One region of the Nonomuraea composti genome, then DNA from elsewhere that is predicted to be linked to it. Evidence: riboswitches for the same ligand, from Rfam matches in the RefSeq annotation. Region 1 holds a riboswitch; the other holds the start of a gene.

Region 1 (5,245 bases):
GCGGCTGGCGCCCGATGACGAGGGGCCGGCGCCGGGGTTCGAGCTGACGGAGGCGGGGACGCAGAAGCGCCTCGCCGTCTATGTCACGAAAAATCCGGACGAAGTGCCGGGCATTGCCGCGCTCGGCCCCGACCCGCTCGCCGAGGGCTTCACGGTCGACGCGCTCAAGCGGATCATCGGCGGCAACCGCACCCAGATCAAGGGGCTGCTGCGCGACCAGAAGGTGATCGCGGGCATCGGCAACGCCTACTCCGACGAGGTGCTGCACGCCGCGAAGATGTCCCCGTTCAAGATCGCCGCCACGCTGACCGACGCGCAGATCGCCGACCTGCACGAGGCCATCGTCACCACGCTGCGCGACGCCGTCGAGCGGGCGCACGGGCTGGCGGCCAAAGACCTCAAGGCGGAGAAGAAGTCGGGCCTGCGCGTGCACAACCGCGCGGGGCAGCCCTGCGACGTGTGCGGCGACACGATCAGGGAGGTCTCGTTCGCCGACTCCTCGCTGCAGTACTGCCCCACCTGCCAGACAGGCGGCAAGCCGCTGGCCGACCGCCGCCTGTCCAAGCTGCTCAAATAGTGCTGAGAGCCCTTTCCCGTACGCGCGTGCGCAGGCCCGCGACCGCGATGACGGCGGCCAGCAGCGTGGCCGTGACGGGCACCACCAGGGCCGTGCGCATCGCCTCCAGCCCGGCGCCGGCGTCCGTGGCGCCGCCGAGGGCGGCCACGTTCACGGCGGTCACCATCGACAGGCCCAGGGCCGCCCCGAACTGGAACGAGGAGTTGATCAGGCCGCCCGCCAGGCCCTGCTCGTGCTCGGCGATGCCGTCCGTGGCCACGATCGTCAGCGGGCCGTAGACGAAGGCGAACATCAGGCCGATCAGCAGCATCGACGGCAGCATGGCCGCGTACGTCCAGTCCAGGCCCACGCCGAGGAACAACGCGTAGGCCAGCAGGCCCGACAGCAGGCCGCCGAGCACGACCTTGGCGTTGCCGTACCGGTTGACCAGCCAGGGTGTGAGCGTGGGGGCCAGCACCACGTCCGCGGCGGCGGCCAGCAGGGCCAGGCCCGTCTGGACGGTGGACCAGCCGCGCAGCTCCTGGAGGTAGAGCGTGACCAGGAACTGGAAGCCGAAGAAGGAGGCCGTGAGCAGCGCGGCCATGACGTTCGCGCGGACCAGCGGGCCCGAGCGCAGGATCCCGAGGCGGACGAGCGGGCTGGCGGAGCGGCGCTCGACGGCGACGAAGAGCGCGAGCAGGGCCAGGCCGGCGGCGAAGGCCCCCACGGTCAGGAGCGGGCCGTCGGAGGGGTGCTCCAGGCGTACGACGCCGTAGACGAGCAGGATCATCGCCCCCGTGATGGTGATCGCGCCCGCCACGTCGAAGCTCCCCTCCGCGCGGTCGCCCCGGTCCTTGATCAGGGGGACGGCGGCGACCAGGATGGCCAGCGCCAGCAGGACGGGCGCGAAGAACACCCAGCGCCAGCCCATCGCGGCCAGCAGCCCGCCGATCACGAGACCGAGCGCGAAGCCGCCGGCGGCGGTGCCCGCGTAGATCAGCAGGGCCCGGTTGCGCTGCGGGCCCTCCGGAAAGTTCGTGGTGATGAGGGACAGGCCGGCGGGCGTCATGAACGCGGCGGCCACCCCCGTGACGAACCTGGCCACCAGCAGCACCCACCCCTCCTCAGCGAAGCCGCCCAGCCCTGAGAAGAGCAGGAACACCACCAGCCAGAGCAGGAACATCCGCCGCCGCCCCAGCAGGTCGGCCGCCCGCCCGCCGAGCAACATGAAACCGCCGTAACCCAGCACGTACGCGCTCACGACCCCGCTCAGCATGCCGGTGGACAACCCCAGGTCGGCCCGGATGGACGGGAGCGCGACGTTCAGCATGGCGACGTCGATGCCCTCAAGGAAGATGGCACCGCACAACACGATCAGGACACCCCAGGATCGGGTGGGCACAGGCATGACAAAGACCCCCGGTTACGAATAGGCATTCGGTTCTCTCTTGTAACCGCCCCACATCATGCGCCAGCATGATTTGTCGTGGAAGAAGGCACTTCTCAATCACTCGGTTACTGCGAAGGCACCGTGGACGACGACTACGACGTGCGCCAGTGGGACGTGCGTGAAGACTGCGAGGTCCGCCAGATACTCGACCGCATCGCCGACAAGTGGTCGCTGCTGGTCATCGCCCTGCTCGACTGCCAGAGCCTGCGCTTCACCCAGCTCCGCCGCGAGATCGACGGCATCAGCCAGCGCATGCTCAGCGTCACGCTGCGCCAGCTCGAACGCGACGGCCTGGTCAGCCGCACCGTGCACCCGGTCGTGCCGCCACGCGTGGACTACGAGCTGACGCCGCTCGGCCGGACGCTGCACCAGACCATCAAGTCGCTGGTGACGTGGACCGAGCAGCACCAGGAGGAGATCATCGCGGCCCGTGCGTCCTACGATGCCAGGCGCGAGATGATGGAGACATGACCGTTCCCGAGATCGAGGCCACCGCCGTTCCCGCAGACGCCTACCTGCTCGACGTCCGCGAGCAGGACGAATGGCTGGCCGGCCACGCGCCTGAGGCCGTCCACATCCCCATGACCCAGATCCAGGGCCGGGTGGACGAGGTGCCGAGCGACCGTCCCGTCTACGTCGTCTGCCGGGTGGGCGGCCGGTCCATGAACGTGGCGGCCTGGCTCAACCAGCTCGGGCGCGAGGCGATCAACGTGGGCGGCGGCATGCAGGCGTGGGAGTCCGCCCGCCGGCCGATGGTCAGCGAAACGGGACAGCCGCCGTACGTCGCCTGAACTCGCCCACTATGGTGGTTCTGCCGTCATTGAGGCATGATGAGGGCACAAACTACAGATCGTCGCGGGAGCTTGGGGCAACCAGGCTGAGAGGGCAGATACCGCTGCTGCCGACCGCCTGAACCTGTCCGGGTAATGCCGGCGTAGGGAGTGTGCGATGTCGCATGTCGCCGACGAAGTTCCGCTGACACTCGAAGGGCGGCCGCCGAAGACGCTGGGCGTGCTCGACCAGGGCGCGCTCTGGGCGAACCTCGGCGTCAGCCTCCTCGGCTTCTCCGGGGCGATGTTCCTGGTCGACCCGCTGGGCAACGCCCCGCTGAGCCTCGCGGCGGCGCTCGTGGCCACCGTGGTCGGCAGCCTGATCGGCACGGCCATGGTGGGCCTGTCGGCGGTGCCGGGCACGCAGACGGGGCAGCCGGCGATGGTGCTGCTGCGCGGGCTGTTCGGGGCCCGGATCTCGTACGTGCCGACGGTGCTGAACATCGTGCAGATGCTCGGCTGGGGCGCGTTCGAGCTGTGGGTGATCGCCACCGCCGCGGGCACGATCTTCCCCGTGCCGTACGCGGTGTGGGTGATCGTGGCGGGGGTGCTGACCACGGCGCTGACGATCTGGCCGCTCGGGTCGATCCGGGTGCTGCGCCGGTACGTGACCGTCGGGGTGATCGTCGCGCTGGTCTGGTTCGCCTGGTTCTTCCTGCGGGAGGCGCCGCCGCAGGAGGGCGGCTCGTGGACGGCCTTCCCCGCCGCGGTCGACTACGTGATCGCGCTGTCGGTCTCGTGGGTGCCGATGGCGGCCGACTTCGCCCGGCACTCGCGCTCCACCGGCGCCGCCTTCACCGGGGTCGTCGGCGGCTACACGCTGGCCCAGGTGGCCTGCCTGGGGCTCGGCGTGTACGCGGTGGCGCTGGCGGGCGACGCCGACTCCGTGTTCGGCACGTTCGTCGCGGTGCCGCTGGGCGCGTTGTTCTTCGCGATCCTCGTGCTGCGCGAGACCGACCAGTCGTTCGCCAACGTCTACTCCACCACGGTCTCGCTGCAGAACCTGATGCCCCGCGTGGACCGCCGGGTCTTCTCCGTCGCCATCGGCGTGCTCACCGTCGTGATCGCCCTGCTCGTGGACGTGACCTCGTACGGCGCGTTCCTGGGCGTGATCGGCGCGGTGTTCGTGCCGATGTTCGCGGTGCTGGCCGTGGACTACTTCCTGCTCGGCGGCGCCCGGCGCTGGAACACCGAGGAGTGGGCGCCGTCGCGCTGGTCGATGCTGGTGCCGTGGGCGCTGGGCTTCGCGGCCTACTGGCTGACGACCTCGACGCCGACGATCGCGGCGTGGGACGCGTTCTGGGCGGGCGCGCGCGAGGCCATCGGCTTCACCCGGCAGGTGTGGATGAACGGGGCGCTGGGCGGCGCGCTGGTGGCCGCCGTGGTCACGCTGCTCATCGGCCTGCTGGTGCGGAGGCCTTCCGTTCGACGTTGAGCAGGTGCTGCTTGGCGTGCTGCCCGCCCGCGTAGTCGCCGAGCGCGCCGTCCTCGCGCACCACCCGGTGGCAGGGCACGATCACGCAGACGGGGTTGGAGGCGAGGGCGTTGCCGATGGCGCGCAGCGCGCGCGGCCGGCCGATGCTCTCGCCGATGCGCTCCAAGGTCGTGGTGGTGCCGTAGGGGACGGCCATGGTCTTCTGCAGCACCGTGCGCGCGAACGGCGTGGCCAGCGCCAGGTCCACCGGTGTGGCGAACGTGCGCAGCCGCCCCGAGAAGTACGCGTCGAGCTCTCTGCGCACCGGGTCGAGCCGCCTGGCGTCGGGCCCGATGAACGTGCCCACGTGCCGGCTGACCAGCTCGTACACGTCGTTCTCTGCCTCGAAGCTGCACGCCGCGATGCCCTTGCCGGTGACGGCCAGCACCAGCCTGCCCACGGCGCCGTCGTAGGTGCCGAAGGCGATGTCGGGCGGGGTCTCGCCCCGATAGGTGCTGGAGGTCACCCGCAACAGGGCATCGAGATCGTTGCTCGACATGCCTCGCACCCTCCCACCGCCGGGAATCACCGTGACCGCAGCGTATCGGACGGATCTCCCGACGCACCCACCGCACCACGTGCACTATGGAGTAGTGGGGGACGAATGGGCCGGTAGTGACGATGAGATCGCTCGCGCGGCGCTCGCCAGCTCGCCCAACGCCGTCGTGGCGCTCGACCGGGATCAGAGCGTGCTGGTGTGGAACGCCGCGGCGGAGCGGGTGTTCGGCTGGAGCGCGGACGAGGTGATCGGGCGCAGGGCGCCCATCGTGCCGGACGAGCTGACCACCGAGCACACCGCCGCCCTGGAGCGGGTGCGCACGGGCGAGCCCGTGTCGCTGCGCACCAGGCGCCTGCACAGCAACGGCACCCTGCTCGACCTGCGGGTGGACATCAGCGCACTGCGCCTGGGCAGCGCCGTGGGCGGCTACGTGTGC
Region 2 (5,245 bases), on a different contig from region 1:
TCGTAGGTGTCGGTGCTGGTGCTGAAGCCGGTCCACTGGTCCACGACGGTGATGGGTGACTGGAGGGTGGAGGTGGCGGCGGCCCAGGCGGGGATGGCGTTGTTGAAGTTGACGGCGCGCTGGGCGCAGTCGGCGCAGGTGGACGGGTTCATCGGGATGATCTTGGCGACGAGGATCTTCATGTTGGGGTTGCTGGCCCGCATCTGGCCCACGAGTGTCGTGAACGCGCTGAGGATCGTCGCCGGCGCGATGTTGCTCCACACGTCGTTGGTGCCGAAGTGCATCAGGACGATGTCGGGCTTGGTGGCGGAGAGCCAGCCGGGCAGCAGGCCCTGGTTGGCGACGTTGGTGGCGAGGTAGCCGCCGTGTCCCTCGTTGTCGCCGTCGTAGGAGACCCCGCAGCCCTGCGGCGGCAGGGTGCCGACGAAGTCGATGTTGGTGTGGCCGGTGCTCTGGAGGCGGTTCCAGAGCAGGGCCCGCCAGCAGCCGGGGGAGCCGGTGATGGAGTCGCCCAGGGGCATGATCTTGATGGGGGCGGCGCTCGCCGTGGCCGTGGCCGCGAATAACACCGCCGCCGCCAGCGCCACCAGCGCCGTCACTACCGAGACGATCGTGGTCCTGCTGCGCATCGTGCGCTTTTCCGTCCGTACGCCTGCACGAAACATCGTGTGCTCTCCCGTCCGTACGCCTGTGCGAAACGTAGGAGCGGCGGCAGCTCCCGAGCCTGCGCGAATCGTAGGATCGCGGGAGCGGGCCCGGGAAGCACGACGATCATGGCGGGGTGCTGACCTGGGCGGACGGATGTAACTTTCAGCGGCGCACGACCGCCAGCGGGCACGGCGCGTGGTGCAGGAGCGCCTGGCTGATGGAGCCGATGAGCATGCCCGCGAGCTGCCCGTGCCCCCTGGACCCGACCACCAGCAGGTCGGCGCGCGCGGACGCCTCCTTGAGCACTTCCACCGGGTGCCCGTGCACGACCTCGGCCACCACGTGCACCCCGGGGTGCCGCTCCCGGTGCCCGGCCAGCGACTCTTTCAGCGCACGCAGCGTGTCCTGCTCGCTCTCGCGGGAGGCGGGCTCGAAGCCGCCGGGCTGGGGCCAGGCCCATGCGCGGACGACGCGGAGCCGGGCGCCGCGCAGCTCGGCCTCGGTGAAGGCGAAGTCGAGGGCCCGCCCGGCGCCGGGTGAGCCGTCGGTGCCGGCCACGACCTCGCCGCGCGGCGACGGGGGCGGGTCGTGGATGAGCACGACGTCGGAGGGCGCGTGCGCGGCGACGCCGTACGCGACGGATCCGACCAGCAGGCCGCGCACGCCGCCGATGCCGCGGCTGCCCACCACCAGCAGCTCGGCCTCCTCGGACGCCTTGACCAGCGCCGAGCGGGGGTCGCCGGGGAGCAGCGCGCCGTCGAGGCGCACCTCGGGCCACACCCGGCGGGCGCGTTCGCAGGCGGCGGTGAGGACGGTCTCGGCGCCGTCGCGCATCCACTGGGCCACCTCGGCGTAGCGGACGGCGCCCTCGCACACCCACTTCGGCACGGCGTGCGCGACGGTCAGCGGCGCCTGCCTGAGCCGGGCCTCGGCGGCGGCCCAGCCGGCGGCCTCCAGCCCGGTACGGGAGCCGTCCACCCCTACGACGATCATGACAGCGCGTAACACTCGACCTCGGCACGGCGGAACGGCAGCCCCTGTGCCTCGGAGTCGCGGGCGCACCTGCGCTCGGACCTGCTGAGCTTGAGCGTGCCGCAGACGGTGACGCCGGAGTAGGTGCGGCAGTCGAGCCCCGGGTCGGTCCTGCCGACGCGGTACATGCGCTTGACGGCCGCCCGGCACTTCGCCTTCCCCGTGTCGGAGTAGCGGCACTGGGCGATCAGAGTGTCGTACTGTTCCTGGCTGACTTCGTGCCGATCCATGCCGTCCCCGGCGGCGGCGGTGGCGCCGGACGCGGCCAGCACGACGATGAGTCCTGCGACAGCGGCGAATCTCTTCATGTTTCCCCTGATGGGGACCGTACCGCTGACGGCGATCGCCAAACCTGCGCGGCGCGGGTTTCGGGCGGGCCGGGGCGTGGGTACGATCACCGCCGACCAACGCGGGAGCCCGGTGGAGACCGGGCTGAGAGGACGGCTGACAGCCGCCGACCGCCAGAACCTGCTCCGGATAATGCCGGCGAAGGGAGTTTGCGCGATGACGAGCGCGCGTTTTTCCAAGGTTTACCAAGGTGAGCTGCGGGTGCCGATGCGCGAGGTGCGCCTGTCGAACGGCTCGTCGGTGACGCTGTACGACACCTCGGGCCCGTACACCGACCCCGCCTACGAGCCGGACCCGCGGCGGGGCCTGCCGCGCCGGCGCGAGGAGTGGGTGCGGGAGCGGGCGCGGGCGGGTCACCCGGTCACGCAGGTGGGCTGCGCCCGGCGCGGGCTGGTGACCAGGGAGATGGAGTTCGTCGCGGTGCGCGAGGGCGTCACCCCCGAGTTCGTCCGCCAGGAGGTGGCCGCCGGCCGGGCCATCATCCCCGCGAACGTCAACCACCCGGAGTCCGAGCCGATGATCATCGGCCGCGAGTTCCTCGTGAAGATCAACGCCAACATCGGCAACTCGGCCGTCACCTCCTCCATCGAGGAGGAGGTCGAGAAGATGACGTGGGCGACGCGCTGGGGCGCCGACACGATCATGGATCTGTCCACCGGCGCCGACATCCACGAGACCCGGGAGTGGATCCTGCGCAACTCGCCCGTCCCGGTCGGCACGGTGCCGATCTACCAGGCGCTGGAGAAGGTGAAGGGCCGGCCGGAGCTGCTGTCGTGGGAGGTCTACCGCGACACGCTGATCGAGCAGTGCGAGCAGGGCGTCGACTACGTGACCGTGCACGCGGGCGTGCGGTTGGCGCACGTGCCGCTGACCGCCGGGCGGAAGACGGGCATCGTCTCGCGGGGCGGCTCGATCATGGCCGCCTGGTGCCTGGCGCACCACCGCGAGAGCTTCCTGTACGAGAACTTCGCCGAGATGTGCGAGATCCTGGCCCGCTACGACGTGTCGTACTCGCTGGGCGACGGGCTGCGCCCCGGCTCGATCGCCGACGCCAACGACGAGGCCCAGTTCGCGGAGCTGCGCACGCTGGGCGAGCTGACGGCGATCGCGCGCGAGCACGACGTCCAGGTGATGATCGAGGGGCCGGGCCACGTGCCCATGCACAAGATCAAGGAGAACGTCGACCTGCAGCGCGAGCTCTGCGACGACGCCCCGTTCTACACGCTCGGCCCCCTCGTGACGGACATCGCGCCCGGCTACGACCACATCACCTCGGGCATCGGGGCCGCCATGATCGGCTGGTACGGCACGGCCATGCTCTGCTACGTCACCCCCAAGGAGCATCTGGGCCTGCCCGACAAGGACGACGTCAAGACCGGCGTGATCACGTACAAGATCGCCGCTCATGCGGCGGACCTGGCCAAGGGGCATCCGCGCGCGCAGGCGTGGGACGACGCGCTGTCGGACGCGCGCTTCGAGTTCCGCTGGGAGGACCAGTTCGACCTGTCGCTCGACCCTGAGACGGCGCGCTCGTTCCACGACGAGACGCTGCCGGCCGCGCCCGCGAAGACCGCGCACTTCTGCTCGATGTGCGGCCCCAAGTTCTGCTCGATGCGGATCAGCCACGAGATCAGGGACGCGGGGTACGCGGAGAAGGCGGCCGAGTTCCGGCGGCTCGGGGGCACGATCTACGTGGAGTGACGCATTGTCCAATGTCCAAACCCGCAGGTCTGGACATTGATGACGGGGATTGCCGCTCTTCTGGTGGCAACGTGACAGTGAGCCCGGCCGGGGCTTCCACGACCACCAGAAGAGAGGATCTTTCGTGTCGATCAGAACTCGCGCGGCGGTCGTCGCCGCCGCGTCCGCCGTCGTCGCAGGGCTCGCCGCCACGCCGGCCTCCGCCGACGTCCACCGGGGGGTGGCCGGGTGCTTCGCCTGGTCCTGGGGCGACGGGAACACCTCGGTGACCGTCTACTGGCACAACCGGTGCACGACCAAGCACAAGATCACCATCAAGTACAGCCTGAGCTGGACGTACAAGACCTACACGGCCACCGTCGGCGGCGACGGCAAGGGGCACAAGAAGTTCCAGACCGCCTCGATCGTGTCCATCAAGGACGCGGGCCGCGCCTAACCCGGCAGCGTCTCCCCGCCGATCGGGGCCAGCACCTCGCCCGTGTAATACGACGAGAGCCGGTTCGAGGCGAAGAACACGTACGACGGGGCGATCTCGTCCGGGTCGGCGGCCCGCCCCATCGGCACCTGCTTGCCGAACTGCTCCACCTTCTCCTGCGGCATGGTCGCCGGGATCAGCGGCGTCCACACCGGTCCGGGCGCGACGGCGTTGACCCGGATGCCGCGCTCGACCAGGTTCTGGGCCATGGAGTAGGTGAAGGCGTTGATGGCGCCCTTGGTGGCGGCGTAGTCGATCAGCGTCTTGTTGCCGCGCAGGCCGTTGATCGACGAGGTGTTCACGATGGCCGCGCCCTCCCGCAGGTGCGGGAGCGCGGCCTTCGTGACGCGGTAGTAGCTGTGGATGTTGACCGCGAACGTGTGCTCCCACTGCTCGTCGTCCAGCTCCTCCAGGCCGTCCACCGGCGCCTGGTAGGCCACGTTGTTCACCAGCACGTCCAGGCCGCCCAGCTCGGAGACCGCCTGCTCGACGACGGAGACGCAGTGCGCGCGGTCGGCCAGGTCGCCGGGCAGCAGCACGCAGCGCCGCCCGGTCTCCTCGACCAGCTTGCGGGTGTGCGCGGCGTCCTCGTGCTCGGTCAGGTACGCGATCGCGACGTCCGCGCCCTCCTTGGCGAACGCCACCGCGACCGCCCGGCCGATGCCCGAGTCGCCGCCGGTGATCAGCGCCTTCTTGCCGCTGAGCAGGTCGCGCCCGACGTAGTCGCGCATCTCGTCGCGCGGCTCGGGCGCCATCTCGCCGGTGTGGCCGGGGTAGGGCTGGTTCTGGGGTGGTGGTGTTTGCGACATGCCAGCGGCCTGCCCTTCATCGGGTATGGCTAACGCCAGCTATGTCACGAATCCTTGTGATCTGAGCCAGTCGCGGGCCACCAGGACGGGCACGTCGCCGTCCACGTCCACCTGCGCGTTGAGGCCGCGCATCACCTCGTCGGTGAGCTTCGCGGAGATGGGCGCGAAGAGCTTGGCGATCTCCGGGTGGGCGTCGGCGAGCTGCCGCCGCATCGTCACGGACACGTTGTAG

What was found. Region 1 has a riboswitch for thiamine pyrophosphate ahead of HCN51_RS32080 (purine-cytosine permease family protein). Riboswitches for the same ligand answer to the same signal wherever they lie in the genome.
Region 2: another riboswitch for thiamine pyrophosphate. It lies ahead of thiC (phosphomethylpyrimidine synthase ThiC); the one in region 1 lies ahead of HCN51_RS32080 (purine-cytosine permease family protein).

What each region holds. Positions count from the first base shown of each region.
Region 1 is NZ_JAATEP010000026.1:83,739-88,983, reverse strand. Features, by position in the region: gene HCN51_RS32100 (Fpg/Nei family DNA glycosylase) at 1-577, shown strand, start outside; gene HCN51_RS32095 (MFS transporter) at 570-1,964, opposite strand; gene HCN51_RS32090 (winged helix-turn-helix transcriptional regulator) at 2,088-2,477, shown strand; gene HCN51_RS32085 (rhodanese-like domain-containing protein) at 2,474-2,797, shown strand; TPP riboswitch at 2,852-2,964, shown strand; gene HCN51_RS32080 (purine-cytosine permease family protein) at 2,955-4,271, shown strand; gene HCN51_RS32075 (methylated-DNA--[protein]-cysteine S-methyltransferase) at 4,231-4,809, opposite strand; gene HCN51_RS32070 (ATP-binding protein) at 4,904-5,245, shown strand, end outside.
Region 2 is NZ_JAATEP010000004.1:168,877-174,121, forward strand. Features, by position in the region: gene HCN51_RS08135 (cellulose binding domain-containing protein) at 1-629, opposite strand, end outside; gene HCN51_RS08140 (universal stress protein) at 811-1,641, opposite strand; gene HCN51_RS08145 (hypothetical protein) at 1,638-1,988, opposite strand; TPP riboswitch at 2,080-2,192, shown strand; gene thiC (phosphomethylpyrimidine synthase ThiC) at 2,185-3,729, shown strand; gene HCN51_RS08155 (hypothetical protein) at 3,854-4,165, shown strand; gene HCN51_RS08160 (SDR family oxidoreductase) at 4,162-5,013, opposite strand; gene HCN51_RS08165 (glycine betaine ABC transporter substrate-binding protein) at 5,053-5,245, opposite strand, start outside.